4 regions of the Streptomyces platensis genome follow, and region 4 is predicted to be linked to each of the others. Evidence: riboswitches for the same ligand, from Rfam matches in the RefSeq annotation. Region 4 holds a riboswitch; each other region holds the start of a gene.
The links. Region 4 has a riboswitch for cobalamin ahead of CP981_RS11755 (SCO2321 family membrane protein). Riboswitches for the same ligand answer to the same signal wherever they lie in the genome.
Positions count from the first base shown of each region.

Region 1: it holds a riboswitch for cobalamin, as region 4 does, so the genes downstream of both, CP981_RS26000 (ribonucleoside-diphosphate reductase subunit alpha) here and CP981_RS11755 (SCO2321 family membrane protein) in region 4, are expected to answer to the same signal.
Region 2: it holds a riboswitch for cobalamin, as region 4 does, so the genes downstream of both, metE (5-methyltetrahydropteroyltriglutamate--homocysteine S-methyltransferase) here and CP981_RS11755 (SCO2321 family membrane protein) in region 4, are expected to answer to the same signal.
Region 3: it holds a riboswitch for cobalamin, as region 4 does, so the genes downstream of both, CP981_RS09305 (cobalamin biosynthesis protein) here and CP981_RS11755 (SCO2321 family membrane protein) in region 4, are expected to answer to the same signal.

Region 1 covers NZ_CP023691.1:5,838,587-5,845,862, forward strand. Annotated here, with positions in the region: gene CP981_RS25985 (transglycosylase domain-containing protein) at 1-319, opposite strand, end outside; gene CP981_RS37890 (hypothetical protein) at 495-647, shown strand; gene CP981_RS25990 (hypothetical protein) at 634-2,082, shown strand; gene CP981_RS25995 (ribonucleotide-diphosphate reductase subunit beta) at 2,195-3,250, opposite strand; gene CP981_RS26000 (ribonucleoside-diphosphate reductase subunit alpha) at 3,250-5,682, opposite strand; cobalamin riboswitch at 5,842-5,994, opposite strand; gene CP981_RS26005 (Uma2 family endonuclease) at 6,123-6,710, shown strand; gene mctP (monocarboxylate uptake permease MctP) at 6,778-7,276, opposite strand, start outside.
Region 2 covers NZ_CP023691.1:6,878,982-6,886,257, forward strand. Annotated here, with positions in the region: gene metE (5-methyltetrahydropteroyltriglutamate--homocysteine S-methyltransferase) at 1-1,615, opposite strand, end outside; cobalamin riboswitch at 1,788-1,975, opposite strand; gene CP981_RS30365 (aldo/keto reductase) at 2,176-3,234, shown strand; gene CP981_RS30370 (L,D-transpeptidase) at 3,318-4,460, opposite strand; gene CP981_RS30375 (DUF6777 domain-containing protein) at 4,725-5,984, opposite strand; gene CP981_RS30380 (streptophobe family protein) at 6,372-7,276, shown strand, end outside.
Region 3 covers NZ_CP023691.1:2,142,524-2,149,799, forward strand. Annotated here, with positions in the region: gene CP981_RS09290 (extracellular solute-binding protein) at 1-291, opposite strand, end outside; gene CP981_RS09295 (caspase family protein) at 288-2,912, opposite strand; gene CP981_RS09300 (hypothetical protein) at 2,918-3,355, opposite strand; cobalamin riboswitch at 3,559-3,708, shown strand; gene CP981_RS09305 (cobalamin biosynthesis protein) at 3,862-4,944, shown strand; gene CP981_RS09310 (cobyric acid synthase) at 5,054-6,625, shown strand; gene CP981_RS09315 (putative cobaltochelatase) at 6,681-7,276, shown strand, end outside.
Region 4 covers NZ_CP023691.1:2,696,745-2,704,020, reverse strand. Annotated here, with positions in the region: gene CP981_RS11770 (ABC transporter ATP-binding protein) at 1-357, opposite strand, end outside; gene CP981_RS11765 (CbiQ family ECF transporter T component) at 354-1,520, opposite strand; gene CP981_RS11760 (SCO2322 family protein) at 1,517-2,215, opposite strand; gene CP981_RS11755 (SCO2321 family membrane protein) at 2,215-3,522, opposite strand; cobalamin riboswitch at 3,746-3,866, opposite strand; gene CP981_RS11750 (Strvi_7410 family MBL fold metallo-hydrolase) at 4,196-5,278, opposite strand; gene CP981_RS11745 (aldehyde dehydrogenase) at 5,577-7,028, shown strand; gene CP981_RS11740 (ferredoxin) at 7,028-7,261, shown strand.

The sequences.
Region 1 (7,276 bases), 3.1 Mb from region 4:
CGTTCTCCGCCGCGATCACGGAGTTCTCCACCGAGTCCGGCACCTTGTCGAGGGTGACGTTCTGCCGGTTGACGGCGCCCACGCTCACCATTTCGCTGCCGTCGGACCAGTGATAGACGGTGGCTTGCTTGCCCGCCAGTTCATTCTCGTCAGGCACGTCGATCTTCGCGTAGACCACAGCGAACAGCCCGGCCAGACCGAGCATGCCGAGCGAGAGGAGCCCGAGCCACTGACGCCATGACGGCAGCCAGCGGCGCGGGCCCTCCCGCCCCTGCCGCGGATAGTCGAGGAACCGGCGACGCCCCTTCGTTCCCTTCATGCCCGGATAGAGACGGCGGCCCCTGCTCCGGTTGCCGAGGTAACAGAACGCTCACAAACGGCGTGTCACCAGGGAGAGCGGCCCTCGGAGTGCTGCCCGGAAACGCCTGATGTGGAGCGTGATCTGCGTGCTTGACCGGCTTGTCGCGGGAGATCAGAGAGAGAATCGGGCTCCCGTGGACGCATCGCCGGAGTGTCTCGGCAACGAGGGCAAGGACGAATTCGAAGACGTGGACAAGAGCATCAAGAAGGGCCGGACGGCGGCCGAACAAGGCGCCGAGGGCCGGAACGAGACCACCACCGACGAGGTACGAGATGTCTTCGGCTGACCAGGCCACGATCAGGGCCGCGCCCGCCCTTCAACGGGTGGGCGTCGCCCCGCGCCGAGCCGGGGCGGGCTTCGGCGCACTGGGGTTGGCGGCCCTCACTGCCGTCCTGCCGCTGTGGCTCTTCTGGCCGGATCCACAGCCGCGGCGGACGGCGATACTTGTCGCGCTGGGGTGCGCACTGGTTTGTGCCGGCGGCATCGCCGTGTTCCAGCGCGCCGCAGGGGGACGGCGGCCGTACGCCGAGATCTCCGTCGCCGAGTTCTCGGGGGCAACGGACGGACCTGACGCCGCGGAACCGGACGGGCCGCCCCGGGTGCTGCCCTCGCGCCGGGGTGCGCAGGCGCGTTGCCTCGCGTGGTACCTGGGCGTCTGCACGGTGCTGGTGACCCTTTTCGCCCTGGTGACAGGGGCGCCCCAGCGGCCGGAACAGATGCAGCGGATCGCCGACGCCGGGGCGGAGTTCGCGGCCGTACCGATCGCGAAGGTCGGCGACGTCGAGCTGCACGATCCGAGCAAGGGCCACGACTACTACACCTCGACGGCGGTGGTCCGGCTTGCCCCGAAGGCGGGCGGGCGGCCGGTGACGGCAACCGTCCATCCGGTCACGCCCGACCGTCCGCGTACCGGGGGCAAGGTCTCGGTACTTTATGCCCCGACGCGCCCCGGACTGGGCGCCCTAGCAGGCGACGAGCGCAGCCTCGGTGACGAACTGGACGGCGCCACGATGGGGACCGGTCCCGCCTGGATCGTCGGCATCGCCTGGGCCGCCGGCATTGTCCTCTCCGTGGTCTGCCTGGCCCACTGCCATGGGTTCCGTTCCTTTTCCCGGCTGGGCCGCGCCGATATGGCGGTACGCGGGAAATATCTGGGGCCTGATTTCTGGCGGCGGGGTGACAGCGAGCAGCCCTGCTTGAAAATTGTCACCGGGTCAGCCCGCACCGCGCATTTCCTGGCCACTGTCCTGGCGGACCATGTCCCCGCTTCCGTGACGGGGCAGTATCTGTGGCTGTGCTGGGACGCGCGCCAGGGCGCCGACGGCGGGCGGTTCTCCGGGGGTGCCACACCGGCGGCGCTGGTGTCCGACGACGGCTGGGTGATGCACGGGATGCTCAAGGCCGACGATGCGCAGATGATGGCCGCCGAAGGTGTCGCCGTCGAAAAGGCCGCAGAGCGCAACGGCGAGCCGCGCGCTCTGAGGCTGTGGGACCCGCACTCCGTCTGGCTGCTTTACGTGCCACCGGCCGTGCCGCTTCTCGCCGCGGTGCTCATCGGCTGCGCCGCGCTGCTGACCTTCGACCTCACGGGCATCTGGCGCTGGGTGATCGGCATCACCGGCGCCGTCGCCGGGCTGGCTCTCGGCCATCAGGCGATGAACGCGCCCTACCCGTCGGTCGTGCGCGCGGCCCTGTTCTCGAAGGGGACGGATCCAGCCTAGGGCCCAAGGGTGAACGCCTCCCGGAAGGACGTGAGTGGAGGCAGGCAAAGGGGCCCGCCCACGGCATCGCGCCGCGGGCAGGCCCCTTCGCCTGGATTGCCGGACTACCGGACTAGAAGTCGTCGTCGAAGGAGACCGACCCCTCGACGGCGACCTGGTAGGCGGAGGCCCGGCGCTCGAAGAAGTTGGTCAGTTCCTGGACGTTCTGAAGCTCCATGAAGGAGAACGGGTTCTCCGAGCCGTAGACGGGCGCGAAGCCGAGCCGCTGGAGCCGCTGGTCCGCGACGCACTGGAGATACTCGCGCATCGACGCGGTGTTCATGCCCGGCAGGCCCTCACCGCACAGATCGCGGCCGAACTGGAGCTCCGCCTCGACGGCCTCCTTGAGCATGTCGGTGACCTGCTGCTCCAGCTTGTCGTCGAAGAGGTCGGGCTCCTCCTCGCGGACGGTGTCCACCACCGAGAACGCGAACTCCATGTGCATGGACTCGTCGCGGAAGACCCAGTTGGTGCCGGTGGCCAGCCCGTGCAGCAGGCCCCGCGAGCGGAACCAGTACACGTACGCGAAGGCGCCGTAGAAGAACAGCCCCTCGATGCAGGCCGCGAAGCAGATGAGGTTGAGCAGGAAGCGGCGCCGGTCGGCCTTGGACTCCAGCCGGTCGATCTTCTCGACCGAGTCCATCCACTTGAAGCAGAACTGGGCCTTCTCCCGGATGGACGGGATGTTCTCCACGGCCGCGAAGGCGGCGGCGCGGTCGTCCGGGTCGGGGAGGTAGGTGTCCAGCAGCGTCAAGTAGAACTGGACGTGCACGGCCTCCTCGAAGAGTTGACGGCTCAGGTACAGCCGCGCCTCGGGGGAGTTGATGTGCTTGTAGAGCGTCAGCACCAGGTTGTTGGAGACGATCGAGTCACCGGTCGCGAAGAACGCCACCAGCCGGCCGATCATGTGCTGCTCGCCCGGCGAGAGCTTGGCGAGGTCGGCGACGTCGGAGTGGAGGTCGACCTCCTCCACGGTCCAGGTGTTCTTGATCGCGTCGCGGTAGCGGTCGTAGAACTCCGGGTACCGCATGGGGCGCAGCGTCAGCTCGAAGCCCGGGTCCAGGAGGTTCTTGGTGCCGGTGGTGGCGGTGTGGGCCGCGGCGGCGTTCGTTTCCGGTGCGGTGGTCATTACTGGCAGGCCTCGCAGGACTCGGGGTTTTCCAGGGAGCAGGCGACCGCCTCGGGGTCGGTGGCCTGCTGCGGTACGGGCGCGGTCGCGGCGGCGCCACCGCGGGCGGACTGGGCGATCCGGGTCGCCGGCCGCGAACGCAGGTAGTACGTCGTCTTGATGCCGCGCTTCCAGGCGTAGGCGTACATCGAGCTGAGCTTGCCGATGGTCGGGGACGCCATGAACAGGTTCAGCGACTGGCTCTGGTCCAGGTACGGCGTACGGGCCGCGGCCATGTCGATCAGCGCGCGCTGCGGGATCTCCCAGGCGGTGCGGTACAGCGCCCGGATCTCCGCGGGGATCCACTCGACGTCCTGCACCGAGCCGTTGGCCTCGCGCAGCGCGTCCCGGGTCCGCGCGTCCCACAGCCCCAGCGCCTTGAGCTCCTCGATCAGATACGCGTTGACCTGGAGGAACTCACCGGACAGCGTCTCGCGCTTGAAGAGGTTGGAGACCTGCGGCTCGATGCACTCGTACACGCCCGCGATGGAGGCGATGGTGGCGGTCGGCGCGATGGCCAGCAGCAGCGAGTTGCGCATCCCGGTGGCGGCGATACGGGTGCGCAGCGCCGCCCAGCGGTCCGCCCAGCGGGGCTCGGCGTTCGGGTAGTGGTCCGGGTGCAACACGCCGCGGGCGGTGCGGGTCGCGGACCACGCCGGGTGCGGCCCGTGCCGCTCGGCGAGGTCGGCGGACGCCTCGTAGGCGGCGAGCATGATCCGCTCGGAGATACGGGTCGACAGCTCCTGCGCCTCGGGCGAGTCGAAGGGCAGCCGCAACCGGAAGAAGACGTCCTGGAGGCCCATCAGGCCCAGACCCACCGGGCGCCAGCGGGAGTTGGACGTCCCGGCCTGCTCGGTCGGGTAGAAGTTGATGTCCACCACGCGGTCGAGGAAGGTGACGGCCGTGCGGACGGTCGCGTCCAGCCGCTCCCAGTCCATCTCACCGTGGTCACCCAGGTGCGCGGCGAGGTTGACCGACCCCAGGTTGCAGACCGCGGTCTCCCCGTCGTTCGTCACCTCCAGGATCTCCGTGCACAGGTTGGACGAGTGCACGACCTGGCCCGGCTCGGCGGTCTGGTTGGCGGTGCGGTTGGCGGCGTCCTTGAACGTCATCCAGCCGTTGCCGGTCTGCGCCAGGGTGCGCATCATGCGGGAGTACAGCACCCGGGCCGGGATCTGCTTGAGCGCCCGGCCGTCGGCCTCCAGCTTCCGGTAGGCGGCGTCGAACTCGTCGCCCCACAGGTCCACCAGCTCCGGGGCGTCCGACGGCGAGAACAGCGACCAGTCGGCGTCCGCCTCCACCCGGCGCATGAACTCGTCCGGGATCCAGTGCGCGATGTTCAGGTTGTGCGTACGGCGCGCCTCCTCACCGGTGTTGTCGCGCAGCTCCAGGAACTCCTCGATGTCCGCGTGCCAGGTCTCCAGATAGACGCAGGCCGCGCCCTTGCGCCGGCCGCCCTGGTTCACGGCCGCGACCGAGGCGTCCAGGGTGCGCAGGAACGGCACGATGCCGTTGGAGTGCCCGTTGGTGCCGCGGATCAGCGAACCGCGGGCGCGGATGCGGGAGTACGAGAGGCCGATGCCGCCGGCGTGCTTGGAGAGCCGGGCGACCTGGTGGTAGCGGTCGTAGATCGAGTCCAGCTCGTCCAGCGGGGAGTCCAGCAGATAGCAGGACGACATCTGCGGGTGGCGGGTGCCGGAGTTGAACAGGGTGGGGGAGGAGGGCAGGTAGGACAGCGAGCTGGTGAGGCGGTAGAGCTCCGCCACGTCGTCCAGCGCACGCTCGCTGTGGTCCTCGGCGAGGCCGCAGGCCACCCGCAGCAGGAAGTGCTGCGGGGTCTCGATGACCTGACGGGTGGTGGGGTGCCGCAGCAGGTAGCGCGAGTGCAGGGTGCGCAGACCGAAGTACCCGAAGCGGTCGTCGGCGCCGTCGGCCAGCGCCCGGTCGACCAGCGCGTCCAGCCGGGCGGCGTGCGCCCGGACGAACTCCGCGGTCTCGTCGGCGATCAGCCCCTCGCGGTGGCCGACCTCGACGGAGGCGGAGAAGGCGACCGCCCCCTGTCCGGCCGCCTCCTCCGAGATCGCGAGGGTGAGCAGCCGCGCCGCGAGCTTGGAGTACTGCGGCTCGTCACCGATCAGACCGGCCGCGGCATCGGTGGCCAGCGACCGCAGTTCGGCCTCGTCGGAGCCGGCGTGCCGGCCGCGCAGGGCGGCGGCGGCCACCTTGCCGGGGTCGGTCGCGGTCAGGTCCTCGGTCAGCTGGGTCAGGGTGCGCAGCAGGGCGACACCCGGCCCGTCCTCGCCCGGACCGCCGTCGGCGGTACCGGGAGGCGTGGCCACCACGGGCGGCACGGCCTCGGCGTCTGACGCGGGCTCCGTTGGCGCGATGGTCACGCGATGCTCTCCCTCACTCGGCGGGGCCGGGAGGGGCGGGCGCGACGGGCGCACGCGAGCATGCGGCACCCCGTGACGGCAGGGGTGCGCGGGCACACCACGCGGCGTCCACCGGCCCAACCCTCGGGGCCCGGACGTATCGACGACCGCACCCCTTGCGGTGCGGACGTACCGTCGGCAGGTCCTCGGACTACACGGGCACGCGCCCAGGGCCGGTATCCGCCCGGCCGAGCGCGCTCCTACACCGTTGCGGGACAGTTCCGGATTCCCACCGGATTCCCCTGCGGCGACAGCGAGGACGAGCATACATGTGGGGGTGGCCCCTCAAGTGCACCCCCACATCTAGTGTGTCGTGAGTGATCACACAGTGTCTGTCAGTGGCCTCGGCTATCGTCGGAGGCGCGTTCCTGTTCCGTCCCGTGGAAGAAGGAGAAGGCCTCATGACCGCGCTCGCCGACCGTCCGCACATCATGGAGACCGAGCATTTCGAAGAGGCCGCCCGGATACTCGCCCGCCTGGAAGAAGGCGCGCGGTTGGAACTCATCGACGGGAAGGTCAAGAGCAAGGCGACGCCGGACGGGGATCACGGACGCATCATCCAGTGGCTGCTTCGCATCTGCATGCAGCACAGGCCGGAGCTCTTCCTCGATCCGAACCAGGGCCTGAAGGCGGAGACTTACCGAAAGGGCCGCCTCCGTCCGGACGCCTCCCTCGTGCCGTGCGACGCCTTTGTGGGCCAGGGGGAATGGGCAGACCCCGACCCGGTGCTCATGGTCGTCGAAGTCACCTCGCACGACTCGGACACCGACCAGCGCGACCGCGTGGAGAAGCCCCTCGCGTACGCGAAGACCGGTATCCCGCTCTATCTGTTGATCGACCGCCAGGAGTGCCGGATGGTCGTCCACAGCGAACCCGATGACGGCCGCTACGAGACCGTCCACACCGTGCCGTTCGGCAAAACGCTGCACCTCCCCGACCCCGTCGGCATCACGCTCGAAACCGAGCAGCTGAAGGACTGGGTGAACTGACCCGCCCGCACAGCAACGGGCCGCCGCGTCCCCGGGAGGGATGCGACGGCCCGGTGGCGGGCTTGGCTCAGTGCCCGGCCGGTGCCTCCGCCGTGGCGGGGGGCAGTTCGGCGGCGACGCCCGTGTCACCGGCGTCCGCCGTGTAGTCGGCGGGGCTGGTCTCGTCGATGCCCTCGGGGGCCTTGGCGGCCTTGAGGGCGAAGGTCAGGACGACGGTGACCACGACGTTCAGGACGAAGGCGGTCAGACCGATGTAGCCGATCTCACCGATACCGGGGATCTCCTTGCTGGAGCCGCCGAAGTGCTTCTGGGTCGGGCTGGCGACGCCGTAGGCCGCGAGCGTGCCGTAGAGCATGCCGACCGCCCAGCCGGCCAGCAGCGCCCAGCGGTGGAACCAGCGGGTGAAGAGGCCGCCGACCAGGGACGGCATGGTCTGGAGGATCCAGATGCCGCCCAGCAGCTGGAAGTTGATCGCGACGGTCTTGTCCATGGTGAGGACGAAGACCAGCGCGCCGACCTTCACCAGCAGCGAGACCAGCTTGGCGACCTTGTGTTCCTGCTCGGGC
Region 2 (7,276 bases), 4.2 Mb from region 4:
CGGCCAGGATCGGCGGCCGGACATAGCGGGTCCCATAGGACTGCACCCAGCCGTGCTGGGTGGCGAGGTAGCCGGTCAGCTGCTCGGCGAAGTACTGGACCATGTCGTTGCGTTCCGGTTCGCCGTGCACCAGGACGTCGATCCCGGCCTTCTCCTGGAAGGCGAGCACCTCACGGATCTCCGCCGAGATCCGCTCCTCGTACCCCTCGGTGTCCAGCCGTCCGGCCCGCAGATCGGCCCGCGCCGTGCGCAGTCCGGCGGTCTGCGGGAACGAGCCGATCGTGGTGGTCGGCAGCAGCGGCAGCCGGAGGTGCGCACGCTGGGCGGCGGACCGCTCGGCGTACGGCTGGGAACGGCGGCCGTCGGCGTCGGTGACGGCCGCGGCGCGGGCGCGCACCGCCGGGTCATGGGTGAGCGTCGAGCCCGCCCGGGAGGCCAGGTCCGCGCGGTTGGCGGCGAGTTCGGCCGCGATGGCGCCGGTGCCCCGGGCCAGACCGCGCGCCAGTGTCACGATCTCCGTGGTCTTCTGCCGGGCGAAGGCCAGCCAGCGGACGATCTGCGGGTCGATGTCCCGCTCGGCCCCGGTGTCCAGTGGGACGTGCAGCAGCGAGCAGGAGGACGACACATCGACCTGCTCGGCCAGCCCGAGCAGTGTGCCCAGGGTCGCCAGCGACTGCTCGTAGTGGTTGATCCACACATTGCGGCCGTTGACGACACCGGCGACCAGCCGCTTGCCGGGCAGCCCGCCGACCGCCGCGAGATCCTGGAGGTTGCCGGCCGCGGGCCCGGTGAAGTCCAGGGCCAGGCCCTCGACGGGTGCCTTGGCCAGCACCGGCAGTGCCTCGCCCAGCCGGTCGAAGTACGAGGCGACCAGCAGTTGCGGGCGGTCGGTGAGCGTACCGAGGTCCCGGTAGGCGCGGGCCGCGGCGTTCAGCGCGGCGGGGGAGCGGTCCTGGACCAGTGCCGGCTCGTCCAGCTGCACCCAGCGGGCGCCGGCCGCCCGCAGATCGGCGAGCACCTCGGCGTAGACGGGCAGCAGCCGGTCGAGCAGTGTCAGCGGATCGAAGCCGGCCGCGACGCCGGGTGCGGGCTTGGCCAGCAGGAGGTAGGTGACCGGCCCGACGAGGACCGGCCGGGCGGCGAGCCCGAGGCCCCGTGCCTCCGTCAGCTGGGCGACCTGCTCGGAGGAGTCCGCGGCGAAGACCGTGTCCGGCCCCAACTCCGGTACGAGATAGTGGTAGTTGGTGTCAAACCACTTGGTCATTTCCAGTGGCGCCACGTCCTGGGTGCCGCGGGCCATGGCGAAATAGCCGTCCAGCCCGTCGACAGCCACCGCGGCGCGGTGCCGCGCCGGGATCGCGCCGACCATCACGCTGGTGTCCAGGACGTGGTCGTAGTACGAGAAGTCGCCGGTCGGCACCTCATGGACGCCGGCCGCGGCGAGCTGCTGCCAATTGCCGCGGCGGAGATCGGCGGCGGTGGCGCGGAGCGCGTCGGCGTCGACGCGGCCCTTCCAGTAGCCCTCGATGGCCTTCTTCAGTTCACGGTTCGGCCCCTGACGGGGGTAGCCGTGCACGGTCGCTCGTGCTGCCGCGGCTGCGGACCTGCTGGTCACGGAACTCTCCTTCGCGAGTCTGTCTCCATGGACCACGGGACGGGTCGAGGGCGCGAAGGGACGGCAAACCCGGCGGGGCCCGGCGCTCTGCCGCCGGCCGTGCCCGCCTGAGTGTCCGCCGACCCGCCCTCGAGGTCACCGAGATCACCCCGCGCACCGGTCGCGCGGGGGCACTGGCAGGTCTTCGGACTCGCGGGCACATCCGCCGAAGGCGGACATCTACTGGCCGTCGCTTCCCAGACCCGGCCGGGCCCAGTGCGTATGACGGCGGTCGTTCCCACTCACCGCTGCGGGGCAGTCCCGGAATTCCACCGGGTTCCCTCTTGCGACGCGCCTGCCTGGCGGGCAGGGCGAACCAGTTGCACCGGCCACCCTAGGCGCTGCCGCCCGGATCGGACACCGCGACCGGACCTCCCGCAGGTGACATGGGCCACCGCCGGGGCCACCACGCGCCCCCGCCCGCGGTGCCGTGGCTTGCCCTGGAGTGCACTCCAGCTCCTAGCGTGGGCGTACGACCTACAGCTGTCGCTGAACGGCTGTCGCTGAACGAAGGGAACCTCGTGCGCTACACACTGTTCGGCAGGACCGGTCTGCGGGTGAGTGAGCTGAGTCTGGGCGCCATGACCATGGGCGACGACGGGGGCCCGGGCGGCGCCAAGGACACCAGCGGCCGGATCCTGGACGCCTACGCGGACGCGGGCGGCAACTTCATCGACACCGCGAACAACTACACCGGCGGCACCTCCGAGCGGATCCTCGGTGAGCTGCTGGAAGGCCGCCGGGACCGCTTCGTTCTGGCGAGCAAATACACCTGTGCGACCCACAAGGGCGATGTGAACGCGGCGGGCAACCACCGTAAGAACCTGGTCCGGTCGGTGGAGGCGAGCCTGGACCGGCTGCGGACCGACCATCTCGATGTGCTGTGGGTGCACGCCCGGGACAACTTCACGCCGGTGGAGGAGGTCATGCGGGCGCTCGATGACCTGGTGCGCTCGGGCAAGGTCCTCTACATCGGCGTGTCCGACTGGCCCGCCTGGGAGATCGCGCAGGCCAACACCCTTGCCGAGCTGCGCGGCTGGACCGCGTTCGCGGGCTCACAGCTGCGCTACAACCTGCTGGAGCGGACGCCGGAGCGGGAACTGCTGCCGCAGGCCCGTGCCTTCGATCTGGCCGTGCTGGCCTGGGCGCCGCTCGCGGCCGGCAAGCTCACCGGCAAGTACCGCCGCGGGGAGACCGGCCGGCTGGCCGCCGTGGACGACGGCGGCACCCCGGACCACCGCGAGGAGGAGACCCTCACCGCGGTGCTGGAGGTCGCCGAGCAGGGCGGCTGGAGCCCCGCGCAGGTGGCCCTGGCATGGCTGCGCAGCCGGCCCGGCAACATCATTCCGATCGTCGCCGCCACCAAGGAGAGCCAGCTGCGCGACAATCTCGGCGCCGTCGATGTCACCCTGGACGCCGACGCGCTGGACCGGCTCGACCGGACCAGCGCGGTGCCGCTGGGCTTCCCGCACGACTTCCTGCGGCAGCCGGGCATCATCGAGAACGTCTACGGCGACCGCTGGGCCGAGATCGAGGACCGGCGCTCCACCTACCGCCGTACGGCGAGCGAGATCCGCTGACCCGACGCCCCTATGACGGACGCCGCCGCCTGAACAGTCAGGCGGCGGCGTCCGTTTCGTTCAGCGCGGGGGTGCCGGCCGGGTCAGTTCAGCGCGCTGCGCTGCTGCCACTGCTGCCAGCTCTCCTGCCAGACCTCCAGGCCGTTGCCGACATCGGTCTTGTTGGTGTTGGTGGTGCCCTTCACCTCGACCGTGGAGCCGATCGTCAGGAAGTCATAGGCCCTCTTGGCGTCCGAGGTGCTCATGCCGAAGCAGCCGTGGCTGTTGTTGACCTGGCCGAGCTGCTTGTTCCACGGGGCGGAGTGCAGGAACGTCCCGGACGCGGTGAGGTGGGTGACCCACTTGGAGTCCAGCATCCACTCGCTGCCGTGGCCGATGGTGGCGGAGTCCATCGTCTCGGCCGCGTTCTTGCTGCGTACGGTGTGCACCCCGCCGCGGGTCGGGTCCTGCGGGGAGCCCGCGGAGCCGGTGATGCTGCCGACGTTCTTGCCGTTCTCGTACATCGTCAGGGTGTGCGAGGGGACGTCGATGACGGCCTTGTGGTCGGCGCCGATGGTGAAGCCGAAGTTGTAGTCCCGGGCGAACCAGCCGCCGTCACCGGAGTTGAGGCCGGACAGTGCGCCCTTCACGGAGACCTTGGTGCCGGACGGCCAGTAGTCCTTGGGCCGCCAGTCGATCCGGTCCTTGCCGGAGTAGTCCTTGACCCAGCCCCAGGAGCCCTCGACCTTCGGCTGGGTGGTGACCTTCAGCGCCTTCTCTATCTCGGCCTGCCGGTCCTTGGCTATCGGGTTGTCGAAGAGGATCGACACCGGCATTCCGGTGCCCACGGTCTGCCCGCCGGACGGGGTGTTGGTGAGCTTGTTGACCTTGCCGGCCTTCTCCGTGGTGAACTTCGAGGTGGCCGAGGACTCCTTGCCCCCGTCGGACTTGGCCTTCGTCCGCACGGTGTACGTGGTGTCCGGCATGACCTTGCCGTCCGACTTCCATGCCGCGCCGTTGCCGGAGAGCTCTCCGGAGACCTTGCCGCCCTTGTCGTTCTCGACCTCGACCGAGGTGAGCTTGCCCCCGTCGGCCCGTACGGATATCTGGGAGCCGAGCTTGGCCGGGGTCTTTCCGGTGGCCGGGGTGACGGTCACCTTGGTGGCCGGCTGGTCGGCCTTCGACGCATCGGCGCCGCCGCCGCACGCGGTCAGCAGCGCGGCAGCCGCGGTCAGGGCGGGTATCAACCGGGCAGAGTGGCGACGTGGTCCGGCGAGCACGGGGATCCTTCCGAAGCAGAACAGCTGGCAGCGGCGGATCCCGGCCCCGTCACGGGGTGACCGTCAAAGGCTGCTTGGGGACCCGCCGTCTATGCAGAGGGTCTGTCTGCTCGGGTGGTTGTTCGGTGCACCGGATTTCCAGGACACAGTTCGATATCGGAAACGTGAAAAAGCGGCGGACGACCTTCCGGTTGCCCGCCGCTTCGTCTGTTTTCCGGTACCGCCCGGGTGTCAGGTGGACGGTGGTGAGCCACCGCCCTGGGTCGACTGACCGGTGGTGTTGTTGCCGGTGGTGTTGTTGCCGGTGGTGTTGCCGGTGGTGGTTTCCCCGTTGGTGTTGCCCGTAGTGGTTTCCCCGTTGGTGGTGCCGGTGGTCGTTTCCCCGTTGGTGGTGCCGGTGGTGGTCTCACCGGTCCCGGTGGAGGTTTCCCCCGTGGTCGTCCCGCCGTTCGACGTGTCGGTCGGGCCGCCAGGGGTCCCCGTCCCGCCGCCGGTCTCCGTCGGAGAGTTGCCGGTGCCGCCGGTGGGCTGTTCGGTGGACCCGGGTGTGGGCGGCGGTGACTGGCCCGGCGGGGGCTGGGACGAGGCGGGACCGCTGGGGGTCTCGGCCGGCGCGGACGTCGTGCGGTCCTCGGCGCCGGTGGTGCCCTCGGGGCGCTTGAACCACTTGCCCGTCTGCGGGTCGCGCAGGGTGAATTCCTTGATCTTGGACTTCGCGGGCTTGACGACCACCGCGTGCGAGGGCTGGTATCCGGGCCACTTGGTGCCGACCGTCTTCACATCACCCTTGAGCTCGACCGGCGGCGTCAGCGGGTTGCCGCACTTGCAGCGCACCCGTGGCACCCCGTACGAGTCGACCATCACCGCGGTGCCGGACTGGAGCACCGACTGGAAGGTGGTGGCCTTGCCGTCCTTGAAGCCGTGGTTGGTGACCCGGGTGTCATAGGTCAGCTGAACGGGCGTCAGGGTACGCAGATAGGACGGGACGTCCCCCGGCTGTTTGCCCAGGACGCCGGCGAACGCCTGGTTCCTCGCGGGGGCGCTGGTCAGAAAGCTGATCTGCTTCTCGACATCGCAGCTCGCGCTGTTCTCGGTCCCGCCGTAGAGGCCGGGCGTCGCACCCGAGAACGTGCTGTTGCCGCCGCCGGCCGGCTTGGGCGTGGCGGAGGGGGTGGGGGAGGACTCCTTCGCCGACGACTTGGTGACCGGGTCCTGTCCGGTCGAGGCGGCCGGTTCGGCGAACACCTCACTGGTGCCGCCCCCCGGACGGGTGAAGATGACGATCAGAACCACCGCCACGACCGCGGCGGTGGCGATGATCGCGACCCGCGGCGCGGACCGCCACCAGGGCCCGCCGGCGCCGGCACCGCCGCCGCGGCCGCCTCCGCCACCCCCGCCGCCTCCGCCACCCTTGCCGGGGCCGCCCGGCGGCGGGCGGTAGCCGGGCTGGGTGGGCTCCTCCGGCGGTGTCTGCCCGGGCCATGAGCCCACCTGTGTCGGCTCGTGCCCGGGGCTGGACGGCGTACCGGAGAGCGGACCCGACGGCGGTCCTGTCGGGTGGCTGTCAGGCGGCGGTGGAGATGTCACGGGTGCCTCTTCCGACGCGTGTGGGCCATCCGGCTATGCGAATTTCGCCCGGTTTGTCTAGGTCAAGGACATTGTGTGTCCGGGAGTCGCGCCGTCCGCAAGCGGGGCGGCACGTCGGTGCTTACGGTGGTGCGTGCATGCCGTCCCTGCGGTAAATGCACGGAATTGCGTGTTCCACGGCACCGGGAAGCACCTTCCGTCGCCTCGCCCGTCGCCCGTCGGCGCATGCGCCCACCCCGGGCGGACCGTGGGTAGCGCGGTCCGTGCCCGGCAGAAGAGAGGTTGAGCCAGATGCGAGGCCCCGCGTCAGCCGGTTCCCCGGGCCCGGTGCGTGCCCATGGCGCACCGCCCGCCGTCCGGGCCTGGGCGCAAGCGCTCGGCGCGGCCGTGGCGGCCCTCGTCACCATGATCGTGGTCGCCGCCATCGGCCTGTGGGCCGCGGGCGCCACCGACCTCCCCGGCGGGGCCTTCCCGTCCGTGGTCGCGGCCACCGTGCTCGTCGCGGCCGGCGGCTCGGTGGGGCTGTCCGGCGACGCCGGGGTCATCGCCGAGGCCAATGCCGCGCTGGACGTCGTCCCGCTGTCGGTGACCCTCGCCGGAGCGCTGGTGCTGGCCTTCGTCTTCCTGCTGCCGCTGCGGCACCGCGCGGTGGCCGGCACCCGCGAGCTGCTCGCCCGGATCGCCCGGACGGCGGTGTGCTGGCTGGTCCTTCTGCTGCTGCTGTCGCTCGCCGCCCGGCACAGTTTCCGGATCTCGGTGGGCAACGACCTCGCCGAGCAGATCGGATCCGAGCTGGGCGCCACCCCCACCGTCGGCTTCCGCGCCGATGTGCCCGCGACGCTCGGCGTCGGGCTGCTGTGGGTGCTGGCGGTGCTCGCGCTGACCTTCCTCGTCTCCCGGCGCGCCCCGCTCTCGCCCCGGCTGCTGCACTACCAGGACTCCGTACGGCCCCCCGCCCACGCGATGGTGCTGACGCTGCTCGCCTACGCCGTGATCGGGCTGATCGTCGGCATCGTCGAGCTCATCACCAAGGACCGCCCGTCCGAGACCCTCGCCGTCATCTTCCTCGGGCTGCCGAACGTGGCCTGGATGGCGCTGGGCATCGGCACCGGCGGCGCCTGGGTGGGGCATGTCGACAAGGCCCTGGGGCTGCCCCTGCCGCACGCCCTCGACCAGGTGCTCCGCACCCACGGACA
Region 3 (7,276 bases), 550 kb from region 4:
GTTGAGCACGTCGTAGCCGCCGCTGCCGGACTGGCCCGCCGCCAGCAGCTGGCTGCGCTGGCCGTCGGCGGTGTCCGGGAGTTTGACGATCCGGACCGTACGGCCGGTGCGCCGCTCCCAGTCGTGGATCAGGTCCTGGCGGACGCCCGAGCTGCTGAGGTCGCTGCCGGTGGCGAGGACGATCGCGCCCTTCTCCGGAACGAGTTGCTCCCCCGGCGTGCAGCCGCTCGCCGCGAGCGTCAGGGCGAGACAGGCCAGGGCGGCGGGTGCGGCGGTGCGTGGCGCGGTCATCGGTCCCCCTTCGTGGCCGTGCCGATGGAGGCGATCCGGCCGGCCAGGGTGTCGACGGCCTGCGGGCCGCCGGGCACACACTGGCCGTGGGAGGCGTCGGCCAGCCGCTGGAGGGCGAAGGTGTCACAGCCGTTCTTGCCCAGCGCCAGCACCAGGACGGGCACTTCGGGGCCCTCCTCCACGAGGGTGCCGAGGGTCCGCTCCACGCCCGCCGCGCGCTCCGGGCCCGCGCCGTCGTCCTGGTCGAGGATCAGCACGATGGCTTTGTTGGTGGCCGGGGACTTCTTCATCCGGCGCACCGCGCGGGTCAGCGCCTCCTCCATCGCGGCGCCGTGGTCGACGAGTTCGCCGCCCGCGATCCGGTTCAGCGCGGCCCGGCCCGGTGCCGGGTCGGCGCTGCCGGGCCGGACGAGCTCGCGCACCGCGTCGGCGTCGGTGGGGTGCGCACGGTCCGGGAAGGCCCACAGGCCGTAGGTGTGGCGTGCGCCGACCATCTCCAGGACGCGCCCGGCCGCGCGCACGGCGGTCGGCAGCCGGCCGCCGTCGGCCATGGAGGTGGAGGTGTCGAGGAGGATCAGCACCTGGCTGGACTTCTGGGCCTTGTCGTAGCCGTCCAGCACCTGGGACACCTGGTCCGGGCCCGCTGTGAAGGCGACGGTGGGGGCGAGGAGGCTGATGTCCGCGCGGCTGTCGAGCAGCGGTGAGCCCGCTCCCGGGCCGGTGCCGTGCACACCGCGGTAGCCCTGGGCGGTGAGGGTGCGCTGGCCGCCGTCCGCGGCGCGCAGCCAGGTCGCGAAGCCCGCCACGGCGGCCTGCCGTGGGGTGGCGTCCCTGGTGCCGTGCCAGTCGACCCGGATCAGGGGGTGGTCGAGGGCGGGGACGTGCCGGGGGTAGTAGGCGACGTAGCGGTCGCGGAGCGGGAGCGGGGCGTCCAGGGCCGGGCAACTGCCGGTGGCCCGGCCGAGGTTGTAGTCGGCGAGGGACTTCTCCGAGACCAGGGGCGCGGACCGGGTACGGTCGACGGAGCCGGCGGCGTCCGCGTCGGGGCGCAGCGAACACAGCAGTTCGGTGCTGCCCGCGTACTGGCTGCCGGGGGCGGACAGCCGCTCCTCGGCGTGCCGGGCGAGGGTGAGGTCGGGCGCGCCGGAGGAGGCGGCGTCCGAGCCGTCGTGGGCGAGGTAGAGGCCGAGGGTGTGCAGCAGTCCGGTGCCGGAGAGCACCGGGCTCGGGCGCAGCAGCCGGAGGTCGCGGTGGGTGCGGTCGGTGCCGGTGAGCAGTTCCCGCCAGGAGGCGCCGGCCGGTTCGACGTCGTCCAGCCGGCGGTGTGCCGGGATGCCGACGACCAGCGGCGTGTAGGCGACCGGGGCGCTGTAGTGCAGGGTCGCCGGGGAGCCCTTGGCGGGCATCCCGCGGCGGGCCTCGTAGTAGTCGGCGGTGGATTCGGGGATCCAGATGTCGGGCTGGGGTCCGGGCCGGTAGAGGGGGTCGATGCCCTTGTCGTCCGGCCCGTCCTTGCCGGTGCCGTGGGCCTCGCCCTGCCAGCGGCCGGCGGCGGCGAAGCCCTGGTCGACCTGGTCCTTGGCGGCGGAGTAGACGGTGATCTGGGCGCGCCGGCAGCCGTCGGGGAGGTCGCCCTCACCGCTGAGGGGCCGGGTGTTGGCGGCGGACATCTCGTAGTCGAAGGCCGCCTGGCGCAGCGCGGGTTCGGCCTCGGGGGTGGTGAGCAGCCGCAGTTCGAGGGCGGGCGGGCAGGCTACGGCCGCGCCCGGGAGGTTCAGCAGGACGATGCCCGCGGTGGCCGGTACGGCGATGATCGCCAGCACCATCAGGATCCGGAACCAGTGCCGGAAGGAGGTGTTCAGCCGGCGCCGTAAGCGGATCCGCAGCGGGGTGGGCGGCCGGATCCCGGGGGTGGCGAAGGACAGGATGACGTCGTCGACGGTGTTCTGCTTGGCCGAGCGGGGCTCCCAGACGTCGCCCATCGGGGTCCGCTCGCCGGCCAGTTGGGCCCGCAGCTCCCGGACGAGGTCCTCGAAGGTGACGAACCGCTTGCCGGGGATGCCCTGTTCCAGGATCTGCCGCAGGGCGCGGGTGAAGACACTGCCGCCGGTGGGCTCCTCGCCGCTGAAGATCCGGCGGTTGGGCTGTGCGGCCATCAGCAGCGAGGTGGGGGTGCGGCAGGCGTGGAAGGCCTCCCCGGCGTTGCCGGCGTAACAGCACTCCAGGACGATCACGATCCGGTCGGCCCGCGCGTTGTCCAGGTAGGACAGCACCGTGTCCTGCCAGGAGACGGTTTTGTGCCGCCGTTCCGAGGCACCGACCATGAGCTGGAGATTGCCGCCGTCCCGCCCCACCCGGCCGTGGCCGGAGAAGTACACCAGCAGCAGCCCGCGGGCCTCCTGGGTGACGGCGTCCAGGGCCTGTTCGACCTCCCAGGGCTCCTGGGGCCGGCAGATGACGACCTCGCCCTTGGTGAAGAGGTCGGTGCCGGGGGCCAGCAGGACGCGTTCGAGTTCCCCGGGGTTGTCCCGCACCGCGGGCAGCGGCCGCAGATGCCGGTAGTCGTCGACGCAGATCAGCAGCGCCCGGTTGACCTTGCCCCGTGCGTCGTATTCGGACATCCGGCTCAGTCCCCGGCGGTGCTGGTGCCCCCGCTCGCCGGGCTGCCGGGATCGGGGCGTTCGGGGGCCGCGGCGCCCGGTCCCGGCTCGCCCAGTGCGCGCAGTTCGCCGTCCCCGCCGCCGACCGCCACGGCGGGCCGTTCGCCGGTGTCGCGTTCCTCCCTGCGGCGGCGCAGCCACTCGCGCAGGGCGATACCCATGCTCTTGGTGATCTCGGCGGCGACCGCGCCGACCACGACCAGGATCAGGTCGTCGACGCCGATGGCCATGTCGCCGGGGCCGTCGTCGCGCTCCCCCGCCGGCCTCAGTTCCCACTCGTGCGACCGCCGGTTCAGCCAGGGCTCGCGCTCCAGCCACGCCTTGAGGTCCTCGACGTCCTGCTCAGGATTGTTCGTGCCCGTGATCCTGATACGGATCTCATGTCGGTCAGCGCGCTGCGGCATCCCCCGGCCCCCTTCCGGCGGCCCCTTCGCCGCCGTGCACCAGATAGTGACGCGGGATCAGGTGTGCGGGCAACCGTCCGTGACCCCTCAGCCACGCTGTGGCGTGCACCACAGCGCCTGCCACAGGGCAGCGTCGCAGGTCAAGGGTGAGTTGACGGCGTTCGCGGGGCGTGGTGGACTGCCGGAGCCAATCGGCGACAGCAGAGGAAGTCCGGTGCGAATCCGGCGCGGTCCCGCCACTGTCACCGGGGAGCGTTCCTCCAGCGAAGGCCACGGTCCGCCTCGCATACGTCGGATGACGTACGCGGGACTGGAAGGCCGGAGGACACGCCGATCCGGGAGCCAGGAGACTCTGGTCGCCGTCACGTCGAGCCAGGGCGCGGACCCTGAGTGAGGACATACCGCCATGCCCGGCCGCCCCTTGAGATCTCCACTGCCCGCTGCCGCAGGGCTCCTTCGGGCCCGGGCGGGACGTCACGGACGCGCCCGCACGGCGGTCTGACCCGATGCGCGGCGAACACGCGGGATATGTGTACGGCGCGGCCCTCGGCTTTCTCGGCGACCTGATCGCGGCGGATCCGCGGCGCGGCCATCCGGTGGCCGCGTTCGGCCGGGCCGCGGGTGCCGTCGAGCGCCGGCTGTGGCGCGACCACCGCGGTTACGGGGCGGCTCATGCCGTGCTGTGTGCGGGCGGGGCCGCCGCCGGTGCCGCGCTGCTGCAGCGCGCCGTGCGGGGCGGCGCTCCCGCTGCTCCGCTGTCGCTCCGTGGTGGCGCCGGGATCGCGCTGACCGCGGCGACGGTCTGGGCCGTGCTGGGCGGCACCTCGCTGGGCCGGGAGGCGCGGGCCGTCGGCGGGGCGCTGACGGCGGGTGATCTGGACGTGGCACGGGAGCGGCTGCCGCATCTGTGCGGGCGCGATCCGCAGGCGCTGGACGGGCCGCAGATGGCCCGTGCGGTGGTGGAGTCCGTCGCCGAGAACACCTCCGACGCGGTGGTCGGCGCCCTGGTATGGGGCGCGTTGGGCGGAGTGCCCGGCCTGGTGGCGTTCCGCGCGGTGAACACCCTGGACGCGATGGTGGGGCACAAGTCGCCGCGCTACCGCCGTTTCGGCTGGGCCGCGGCCCGGCTCGACGATCTCGCCGGCTGGCCCGGCTCCCGGCTGACCGCCGCGCTGACCGTGCTCGCGGGCCCCGACCGGCGCGGTGCGCTGCGGGCCTGGCGGGCGGACGGCGGTGCGCATCCGAGCCCCAACGCGGGCCCGGTGGAGGCGTCGTTCGCGGGTGCGCTGGGCGTACGGCTGGGCGGCAGGCTGGCGTACGGCGGGCGGGTGGAGGACCGTCCGGTGCTCAACGGCGCGGCGCCGCCGGTGGCGGTGCCGGACATCGAACGGGCGGTGCGGCTCTCCCGCAGGGTGAACGTGCTGGCACTGGTGACGACGGTGGCGGCGCGGGCGGCGGTCGGCGCTGCGCGGGCGGCGGCGGCTCGGAGAGCGGCGGCTCGGGGAGCGGTGACTGCGGCGGCTCGGGGGGCCGGGGGGCGCGGGCGGGTGGCGGGCTCGGTCCGCGGGCGTGAGGCGGGGCCGGTATGAGGCCGTCCGTTTTTTCCCCGCCGCCCACCCCCCTTCGGGGGGTGGGCGGGTGTAGTGACCCGGAGCGGGTGGGCGGGTGTAGTGACCCGAAGCGCAGGAGGAGGACCCGGTGAACGGGCGGTTGAAGGCAGCCGGCGGGGTGGTCGGCGGTGGCCTGTTGGTGGCCGGGACGACGTCCGACGCCGGTAAGAGCGTGGTGACGGCCGGGATCTGCCGCTGGCTGGTCCGGCAGGGCGTCCGGGTGGCGCCCTTCAAGGCACAGAACATGTCGCTGAATTCGTTCGTCACGCGCGAGGGCGCGGAGATCGGACGGGCCCAGGCGATGCAGGCCGCCGCGGCGCGGGTGGAGCCGACCGCGCTGATGAACCCCGTCCTGCTCAAGCCGGGCAGTGACCGCAGCAGCCAGGTGGTGCTGCTGGGGAAGCCGGTGGGCGAGCTCAGCGCCCGGGGGTACTTCGGGGGGACGTCCCCAGGGGAGGCGCAGTACGCGGGCCGCCGGGAGCAGTTGCTCGGGACGGTGACCGACTGCCTCCAGGAGCTGCGGCGTACCCATGACGCGGTGATCTGTGAGGGCGCCGGCAGTCCCGCCGAGATCAATCTGCGGCGTACCGACATCGTGAACATGGGCCTCGCACGGGCCGCCCGTATCCCGGCGGTGGTGGTCGGTGACATCGACCGCGGCGGGGTGTTCGCCTCGTTCTTCGGCACCACCGCTCTGCTGTCCAAGGAGGACCAGGCGCTGATCGCGGGGTACATGGTCAACAAGTTCCGGGGCGATGTGACGCTGCTGGAGCCGGGCCTTGCGATGCTGCGCGGCCTCACGGGGCGGCAGACGCTGGGCGTGCTGCCCTTCGCGCACGGGCTCGGCATCGACGAGGAGGACGGTCTGCGGGTCTCGCTGCGCGGCGCGGTGCGCGAGAGCGTGGTGGCACCACCGCACGGGGCGGATGTGCTGCGGGTGGCGGTCTGTGCCGTCCCGCTGATGTCGAACTTCACGGACGTGGACGCGCTGGCCGCCGAACCGGGCGTGGTGGTGCGGTTCGTGGACCGGCCCGAGGAGCTGGCCGACGCCGACCTGGTGGTGCTGCCGGGGACCCGGGGCACCGTACGGGCGCTGGCATGGCTGCGGGAGCGCGGCCTGGCGGACGCGATCGCCCGGCGGGCCGCCGGGGGGCGCCCGGTGCTGGGCATCTGCGGCGGCTTCCAGATGCTGGGCGAGCGCATCGAGGACGAGGTCGAGTCGAAGGCGGGCGTGGTCGACGGGCTGGGGCTGCTGCCCGTACGGGTGCGGTTCGCGGCGGAGAAGACGCTCGCGCGGCCGGCCGGCGAGGCGCTGGGCGAGCCGGTGGAGGGCTACGAGATCCACCACGGGGTCGCCGAAGTGACCGGCGGAGAGGAACAGTTCCTGGACGGCTGCCGGACCGGCTCCGTATGGGGCACGCACTGGCACGGCTCCCTGGAGAGCGACGGCTTCCGCCGGGCCTTCCTGCGGCGGGTCGCGGCGGACGCGGGCCGGGCCTTCGTCCCGGCCCCCGACACCCGTTTCGGCGTGCTGCGCGAGGAGCAGCTGGACCGGCTGGGCGATCTGATCGAGGAGCACGCGGACACCGCCGCGCTGTTGCGGCTGCTGGAGGAAGGGGTGCCGGAGGGACTGCCGTTCGTGCCTCCGGGGGCGCCATGAGGGGTACGCACACGACGAATCCGGAGTTCGACGGCGACATGGAGGACGACACAGCATGACGACCGCGCACAACACGACCCCGCAGTACCCCTTCACCGCGGTGGTCGGGATGGACGATCTGCGGCTCGCGCTGCTGCTGAACGCGGTGAGCCCCGCGGTGGGCGGCGTGCTGGTCCGAGGCGAGAAGGGCACCGCCAAGAGCACCGCCGTCCGGGCGCTGTCGGCGCTGATGCCGGCGGTGGACGTGGTCGGCGGCTGCCGCTTCGCCTGCGCCCCGGACGCGCCCGACCCGGGCTGTCCCGACGGGCCGCACGAGACCGGCGCCGTCGAGGAGCGCCCGACGCGGATGGTCGAACTCCCCGTCGGCGCCTCCGAGGACCGGCTGGTCGGCGCGCTGGACATCGAGCGGGCGCTGTCGGAGGGCGTGAAGGCCTTCGAGCCGGGCCTGCTGGCGGACGCGCACCGCGGCATCCTGTACGTCGACGAGGTCAATCTGCTCCATGACCACCTCGTGGACCTGCTGCTGGACGCGGCCGCCATGGGTGCCTCGTACGTCGAGCGCGAGGGGGTCTCCGTACGGCACGCGGCCCGCTTCCTGCTCGTCGGGACGATGAACCCCGAAGAGGGCGAGCTGCGGCCGCAGTTGCTGGA
Region 4 (7,276 bases):
GCGCATCACCTCAGGGGGGAGGCCGAGCGATTCCATGCCGTAGGCGAGTTCGTCCTCGACGGTGTCCGTGACGAAGTGCGCCAGTGGGTCCTGGCCCACGGTGCCGACGACATCGGCCAGTTCGCGTGGTTTGTGGGTGCGGGTGTCCCGGCCGTCGACGGTGACCCGGCCGTGCAGGGTGCCGCCGGTGAAGTGCGGGACGAGGCCGCACACGGCGTTCAGGACGGTGGACTTGCCGACACCGGAGGGGCCGACCAGGAGACACAGTTCGCCCTCGGGGACGGTCAGGTCGACGCCCTGGACGGCGGGCGCCGTGGCATCGCCGTAGGTGACCGAGACCTGCTCGAACCGGATCACGGGGTGGGCTCCTTCGTACACGGATCGACATCAGAGGTACGGCGACGCTCACGGGACGCAGCACGGGATCCGGCCCGGTCCGTGCTCGCCGGGAGCGGGGCGACGAACGCGGGCAGCAGCCCCACGAGAACGGAAACGGCCGGCCAGAGAGGGAGAACGGGGGTGGTGAGCGGGACGGCGGGCGGATGCAGCGCGGCCGGCGCGTAGTCGTTCGCCCAGATCATCAGGGCGGCGACGGCCATGCCGGAGCCCGCGACCAGCCAGGCGCGGGTGCCCCACCGCTCGGGCCGGTAGCGGCTGCGCACCGAGCGGCGGCCACCGAGCCACAGCCCGGCGAGCGCCGCCGCCAGCCCGGCGAGCAGCAGCGGCAGCCCGTAGCCGCCGCCGGTGTCCCCCAACAAGCCGTAGGTTCCGGCGCAGACGCCGAGCAGCCCGCCGAGGGTGAGCACGGACGTGAGGCGGCGTACAGCGGGCGGTACTTGGGCGCTGCGGCCGTAGCCGCGTGCGTCCATGGCCGCGGCCAGCGCCACCGAGCGCTCCAGCGCGCCCTCCAGCACCGGCAGCCCGACCTGGAGGAGCGCCTTGAAGCCGCGGTCGGGGCGCCCGCGCAGCCGGCGGGCGGCGCGCAGCCGCTGGACGTCGGCGACCAGGTTCGGGGCGAAGGTCATCGCCACGACGACTGCGACGCCCGCCTCATAGAGCGCACCGGGCAGGGACTTCAGGAGCCGGGCCGGATTGGCGAGCGCGTTGGCGGCGCCCACACAGATGAGGAGAGTGGCCAGTTTGAGTCCGTCGTACAGGGCGAAGACCATGCCCTCCGCGGTGACCCGGCCGCCGATCCGGACGCCCTTCGCCCAGTCCGGCAGCGGTACTTCGGGCAACGTGACGAGGGTGTGCGTACCGGGGATCGGCGAGCCGAGGAAGAAGGCGAAGACCAGCCGGATGACGATCACGACCAGCCCGAGCTTGACGAAAGCGCCGTACGAGCGGGCCCACGGCGCGTCCGTACGACGCGCCGCGACGGCATACCCGGCCACCCCCACCAGCAGCCCCAGCAGCAGCGGGTTAGTGGTGCGGGAGGCCGCGGTGGCCAGGCCCAGCGCCCACAGCCACCAGGCGCCGGCGTGCAGCGCGGTGGTACGGGTCGCCTGCGGGGCGCTCATCCGCGTCGGCGGCGTGCCTGCCACACCGCTGCCGCACCCAGGGCCACGACGGCCGCGGCCCCGCCGAGCAGTCCGGCGGACGGCCCGCCGTCGCCGCTTCCACCGCCCCCGCCGTCCCCGTCGGCACGGTCCTCCGCCGCTCCCGCGGACGGCGCAGCGGAGGACGCGGACCCCTTCGCCCCGTCCTTCGACCCGTTCACCGCCTCCGCGCATCCCGCCTTCGGGTAGCCGGCGATGGCACACAGCAAGGCGTTGGCGTCGTAGCGCAGCGGCCGGGCGACCGCCGCCAGCGCCTCGCCCGCCGAGGCGTCCTCCGGCACCTGCGCACACTCCGTCCTGGCCTTCGGCGGCCGCTCGCCGCCGGGCGCGTCCGCCGCGGTGCCGAAGTCCAGCACGATGCCGATCCGCTTGCGGCCGTCCTTGGCCGGGGTGTCGCGGCAGATCGCGTCGAAGTCGGCGGCCGGGCGCGGCTTACCGGCCCCGGCGGAGTCCGCGCCGACGGTGAAGCGGAAGCCCTCGACCGCGCCGTCGGCCGGCCGCTGGGTGGCCGGCCCCTCGGTGGCATACGCCCAGGAGCCGCCCTTGCCGTCCCAGAACGACCAGTAGCGGTACTCCTGCGCCTGCGCGGGCCCGGCTGCCAGGCCGGTGACCGTACCGGCCAGCAGCACGGCGCCGGCGATCCTGGTACGCCGCATCAGAGCTGATTCTTCTTACGGCTGCTCAGCAGGAACCCGATACCGGCGCCGATGGCGAGGCCGACGCCGATGACCCACCACACCCCGATGCCGCCACCGTCCGCGGCGTCGTCGGCGTCCCTGGTGTCCTTCTGCGCCGCGGCGGCCGGCTTGGGGCCGGTGGCGTTGAGCGCGGCCACCAGGTCGGTGCCGCCGAAGGAGCGCGGGTCGGTGCCGGTGGCGTGCGCGGCCAGCACCAGCTGGGCGTACGCGGCGGGCCCGTTCTGCTTGGCCCAGTCCGTGGCGTTCTTTTCCAGCCACTTCAGCGGCTTCGCGGCAGCGGCACCGTGCCCGCCGGCCGCCAGCGCCACGACAGCGTCGGCGGTGTTGCCGACATCGGGCTGCTTCTCGGCGCCCGGCATCGCGGAGAGCAGATGCTGCCCGTTCTTGTCGAGCTGCGCGACGAGGTAGGCGCCACCGCCCGCCGCGGCCCGCTCCGGATCGTCCTTCTTCGCGTCCCCGCCGTCCTTGCAGCTCAGTGGCTTCACCGGGGTGTCCGACCGCTGGTCCGCGGGCGCCACGACAAAGCCCTTGCCGAGCGCTCCGGTCGCGGCCGCCGCGGTGGCGTCGGCGTTCGGGGCGGCACCCTTGAGCTGGAAGGTGAACGCGCCGCGCTCGCCCTCCTTCGCGTCACAGCCCAGCTGGAAGGTGAGCAGCCCGTCGTACGGGGTCTTGCCGCCCTTCTTCGAGGTCACCGACTGCGGCTTCTCGCCCGCCGCCGCGAGTGCGCCGATGACCACGGACGTGGAGTTGGCGTCGCTGGGCGAACCGGGCATCGAGCTCCAGCCGCCGTCGTCGTTCTGCACCGACTTCAGCCAGCCCACGGCCTTCTTCACGGTGTCGCTGTGCCCGCCGAGCGCGGCCAGCGCCTGCACCGCGGCGGCCGTCTGGTTGGTGTCCCGCATGGTCTTGGCGTCACAGGGCTTGCCGGGCTCGGCGCGGAAGGCGGTGAACGCGCCGTCGGCGCACTGCTGCCCGACCAGCCAGCGCACACCGGACGCGGCCGGCCGCACCCCCACCGTGTCCTGCGCCAGCAGCGCGAGCGACTGCCGCCACACCCCGTCGTACTGCGGATCCTTGGTGCCGTACAGGCCGTCCGGCAGCTTCTTGGGGGACGCGGACGCGTCGGCGGCGTCGGCGTACGCGGCGGGGGCAGCGGCCGCGCCCAGCACCGCCACGGCCGCCAGCGCCGTGGCGGCGCGGCGCGCCAGGAAGGCGACGGGGTGCGTCAGGGGGGCCTGGTGAGCCATGGAAGCCATGGGGGCCATCGGGTCGGTGCCTCTCGGGTCGGGTCGCGGCGATGGACGCAGCCGCGCTCGGCCGACCGCCCGCGCGACGATCCCCTTGGATCGCGGACGCGGTGGCACCGGGCTCAGCTCCGTATACCTCGACGGTGCCGCGCACCGGCCGTCCCTGTGGCGGACGGTTCCGGTGGCGGGAGCCTTGGTCGTGCCCCCTCGGGTGCTCCGGCTCGTACGGCCGTCCTTCCGGCCAGTCGGCGCGGTACGGGCGGGCCGTCCTCACGGTTGCGGGTCAGCGCCGGATTTCCACCGGCTTCCCCCGATCGGGTACGGATGAAGTTGTCCCGCACACCTTAACCGGCACCCGACGGGCGCTCGCTCGCACGTACGAGCCGACAAAATCCGGCACGAGCCGGGCGGAGCGGCGCGCGAGCCGCGCACGGGGCGGGCGCCCCGGCGCCGGGCACGGGCGGGATCCAGGCACGGGCGGGACGGACGGGAGCCTCGTACCGGCGGGACGGATGGGATCCGGGCACGAGCGGACCGGAAGCCGGTCACCGAACCGGCTGCCCACCGGCCGACCGTGCCCCGACCGTGCCCCCGACCGCGCCCCGGACTCCCCTCCCGCCCGCGGCCCCCGGCACACAGCGGCAACAAGCCGGACCAACCGGGACAGCGGCAACGCGAGAAGGCCGCCCCCTCACACCGCCTGATACCGCACCGGATCCGACCCCGGCACCCACTCCGCACGCCCCTGCTTCACCAGACGGCGCAGATGGGCCTCGGCCTCCGAGACAGCGATATTGCGGGAGCCGTAAGGGATCTGCTCCCACGGGCGGTTCCACTCCATGGCCATGGCGAGCTGCCAGACGGTGCGCGGTTCCTGGAGCAGGGTTTTGAGCTGGGCCAGCCGCTCTTCGTGGTGGGCGATGAGATCGCGCACCCGGCCGCCGGCGTCGGTGAAGGCGTGCTGGTGGGCGGGCAGTACCTCGGCGGGGGCGAGCCGGGCGACGCGTTCGAGGGAGTCGAGATAGTCGCCCAAGGGGTCGGCGTCCTCCCCGGAGCTCTCCATGCCGTGCGGGCCGGGCGGACTCCCCTCCGCGTCCGGGGCCTCGTACAGGCCGATGTGCGGGGTGATGCCGGGCAGGAGGTGGTCGCCGGAGAACAGCCGGCCGAAGCCGGGCGTCCGCGCCGAGGGGTGCTCCTCCTCCAGGTGGAGGCACACATGGCCGGGGGTGTGGCCGGGCGTCCAGATGGCGCGTACCCGGCGTCCCGGCAGGTCGAGAAGTTCGCCGGGGTCGATGCCGCGGTCCGGCAGCGCGGCCTGCCGACCGGGCAGTTTCCGGCCGTTCCCTGTGGCGCGGGCCTTCCGCAGGGGCGCCAGATGGTCGTCCGGTGCGCCCGCCGCCGTGAGCTTGGCGAGCAGGTAATCGAGCCACTGGCCCGGTTCGGCCGCGCGGGTGCGGCGGACCACCGCGGTGTCGGCGGCGTGCATCGCGATCCAGGCGCCGGAGGCCTCCCGGACCTTGGCGGACAGACCGTGGTGGTCGGGGTGGTGATGGGTGATCAGGACGCCGTGCAGGTCGGTGAGGGCGAACCCGCAGGCGGTGACGCCGGCGACGAGGGTGTCCCAGGAATCCGGGTCGTCCCAGCCGGTGTCGATGAGCACCGGCCCGCGGTCGGTCTCCAGGAGGTGGACGAGGGTGTGGCCGAGGGGGTTGTCCGGGATGGGAACGGCGATGCTCCACACCCCGCCCTTGTGGTCGGTCACCTGCGCGGTCATCCCGGTCCCCTCTCGGTGTGGCATACACCCGGTACCCGGCCTCACTATAACTAGAACTGGTTTCAAAGCGGCTTGAAGTATCCGGTCCGGCAGGGCGAGTTGGGATTCGGTCGGTGTCGTGGACTCCTCCAAGTAGAACTGGTATCAGTTCCTGAAGTGAGTGGCCTGATGCCTCGTCAGCAACCGCGCCCGAGGCACCTCGGCAACAGCAGCGAGCCGGCAACGACAGCGAACCGGCAACGACAGCGAACCGGCAGGGACCGCCGGACAGGCGGCCGACCCGCAGGAGGCGGCAGCGATGAGCGACCTCGTCGAGCACGGAAAGCTCTACATAGGCGGTGAGTGGGTCGATCCGGCCGGCCGGGACACGATCGAGGTCGTCTCGCCGCACACCGAACAGGTCATCGGCCGGGTGCCGCACGCCTCGCGGGCCGATGTCGACCGTGCGGTGGCCACGGCCCGTACGTCCTTCGCGTCCGGGGTGTGGGCGAACGCCCCGCTGGCGGACCGGATCGCGGTGGTGACCCGTATCAAGGACGCCTTCGCGGCCCGCAGCGAGGAGATCGCCAGGGTCATCAGCGCGGAGAACGGCACCCCGTTCACCTCCGGCGTCATGGTGCAGTCGCTGGCCGCGATGCTGGTGTGGGACGCGGCGCTCACGGTGGCCCGCGACTTCCCGTTCGAGGAGCGGCGGGGCGGGGTGCTGGGCCCGCTGCTGGTGCGGCGGGAACCGGCCGGGGTGGTCGCGGCCGTGGTGCCGTGGAACGTCCCGCAGTTCACCGCCGCCGCCAAGCTCGCGCCGGCGCTGCTGGCCGGCTGCTCGGTGGTGCTGAAGGTGTCACCGGAGACCCCGCTGGACGCGTATCTGCTCGCGGAGATCGCGACGGAGGCCGGGCTGCCGGCGGGGGTGCTGTCGATCCTGCCGGCGGACCGCGAGGTGAGCGAGTACCTGGTCGGGCACCCCGGCGTGGACAAGGTGTCGTTCACCGGCTCGGTGGCGGCCGGCAAGCGGGTCATGGAGGTCGCGGCCCGCAACCTCAGCCGGGTCACGCTGGAGCTCGGCGGCAAGTCCGCGGCGGTGATCCTGCCGGACGCGGATCTGGACGCGGCGGTGGCCGGTATCGTGCCGTTCGCCTGGATGATCAACGGCCAGGCGTGTGTGGCCCAGACGCGGATCCTCGCCCCGCGCAGCCACTATGACGAGATCGCCGAGCGGTTCACCGCGGCGGCCTCGGCGCTCACCGTCGGCGACCCGCTGGATCCGGCCACCGAAGTCGGCCCGCTGGTCGCCCGCCGTCAGCAGCAGCGCTCGCTGGACTACATCGCGCTCGGACAGCAGGAGGGCGCCAAGGTGCTGACCGGCGGCGGCCGCCCCAAGGGACAGACCACGGGCTGGTACGTCGAACCGACCCTCTTCGGCGAGGTCGCCAACTCCATGCGGATCGCCCGTGAGGAGATCTTCGGCCCGGTCATCTGTCTGCTGCCGTACGACGACGAGGCGGAGGCGGTACGGATCGCCAACGACTCCGACTACGGGCTCTCCGGCTCGGTGTGGACGGCCGAGGTCGACCACGGCATCGAGATCGCCCGGCAGGTGCGCACCGGTACGTACTCGGTGAACACCTTCAGCATCGACATGCTCGGCCCGTTCGGCGGCTACAAGAACTCCGGCATCGGGCGGGAGTTCGGCCCCGAGGGCTTCGGTGAATACCTGGAGCACAAGATGATCCATCTGCCGGCGGGTGCCTGATGGGGGACCGCTGGCGGGTGGTGGTGGACCGGAACGTCTGCATCGGGTCGGGGATGTGTGCCGCGGCGGCGCCGGACGGCTTCCGCCTCGACTCGGCGCGGCAGTCGCATCCGGCGGCGCCGGAGACGGACGCCGCCGAGAGCGTGCTGGCCGCGGCCGAGGGGTGCCCCGTGGAAGCGATCACCCTCACCGTGGCCGACAGCGGCGAGGCGGTGTTCCCACCGGAGGAATGAGCGACGGCGGCACGG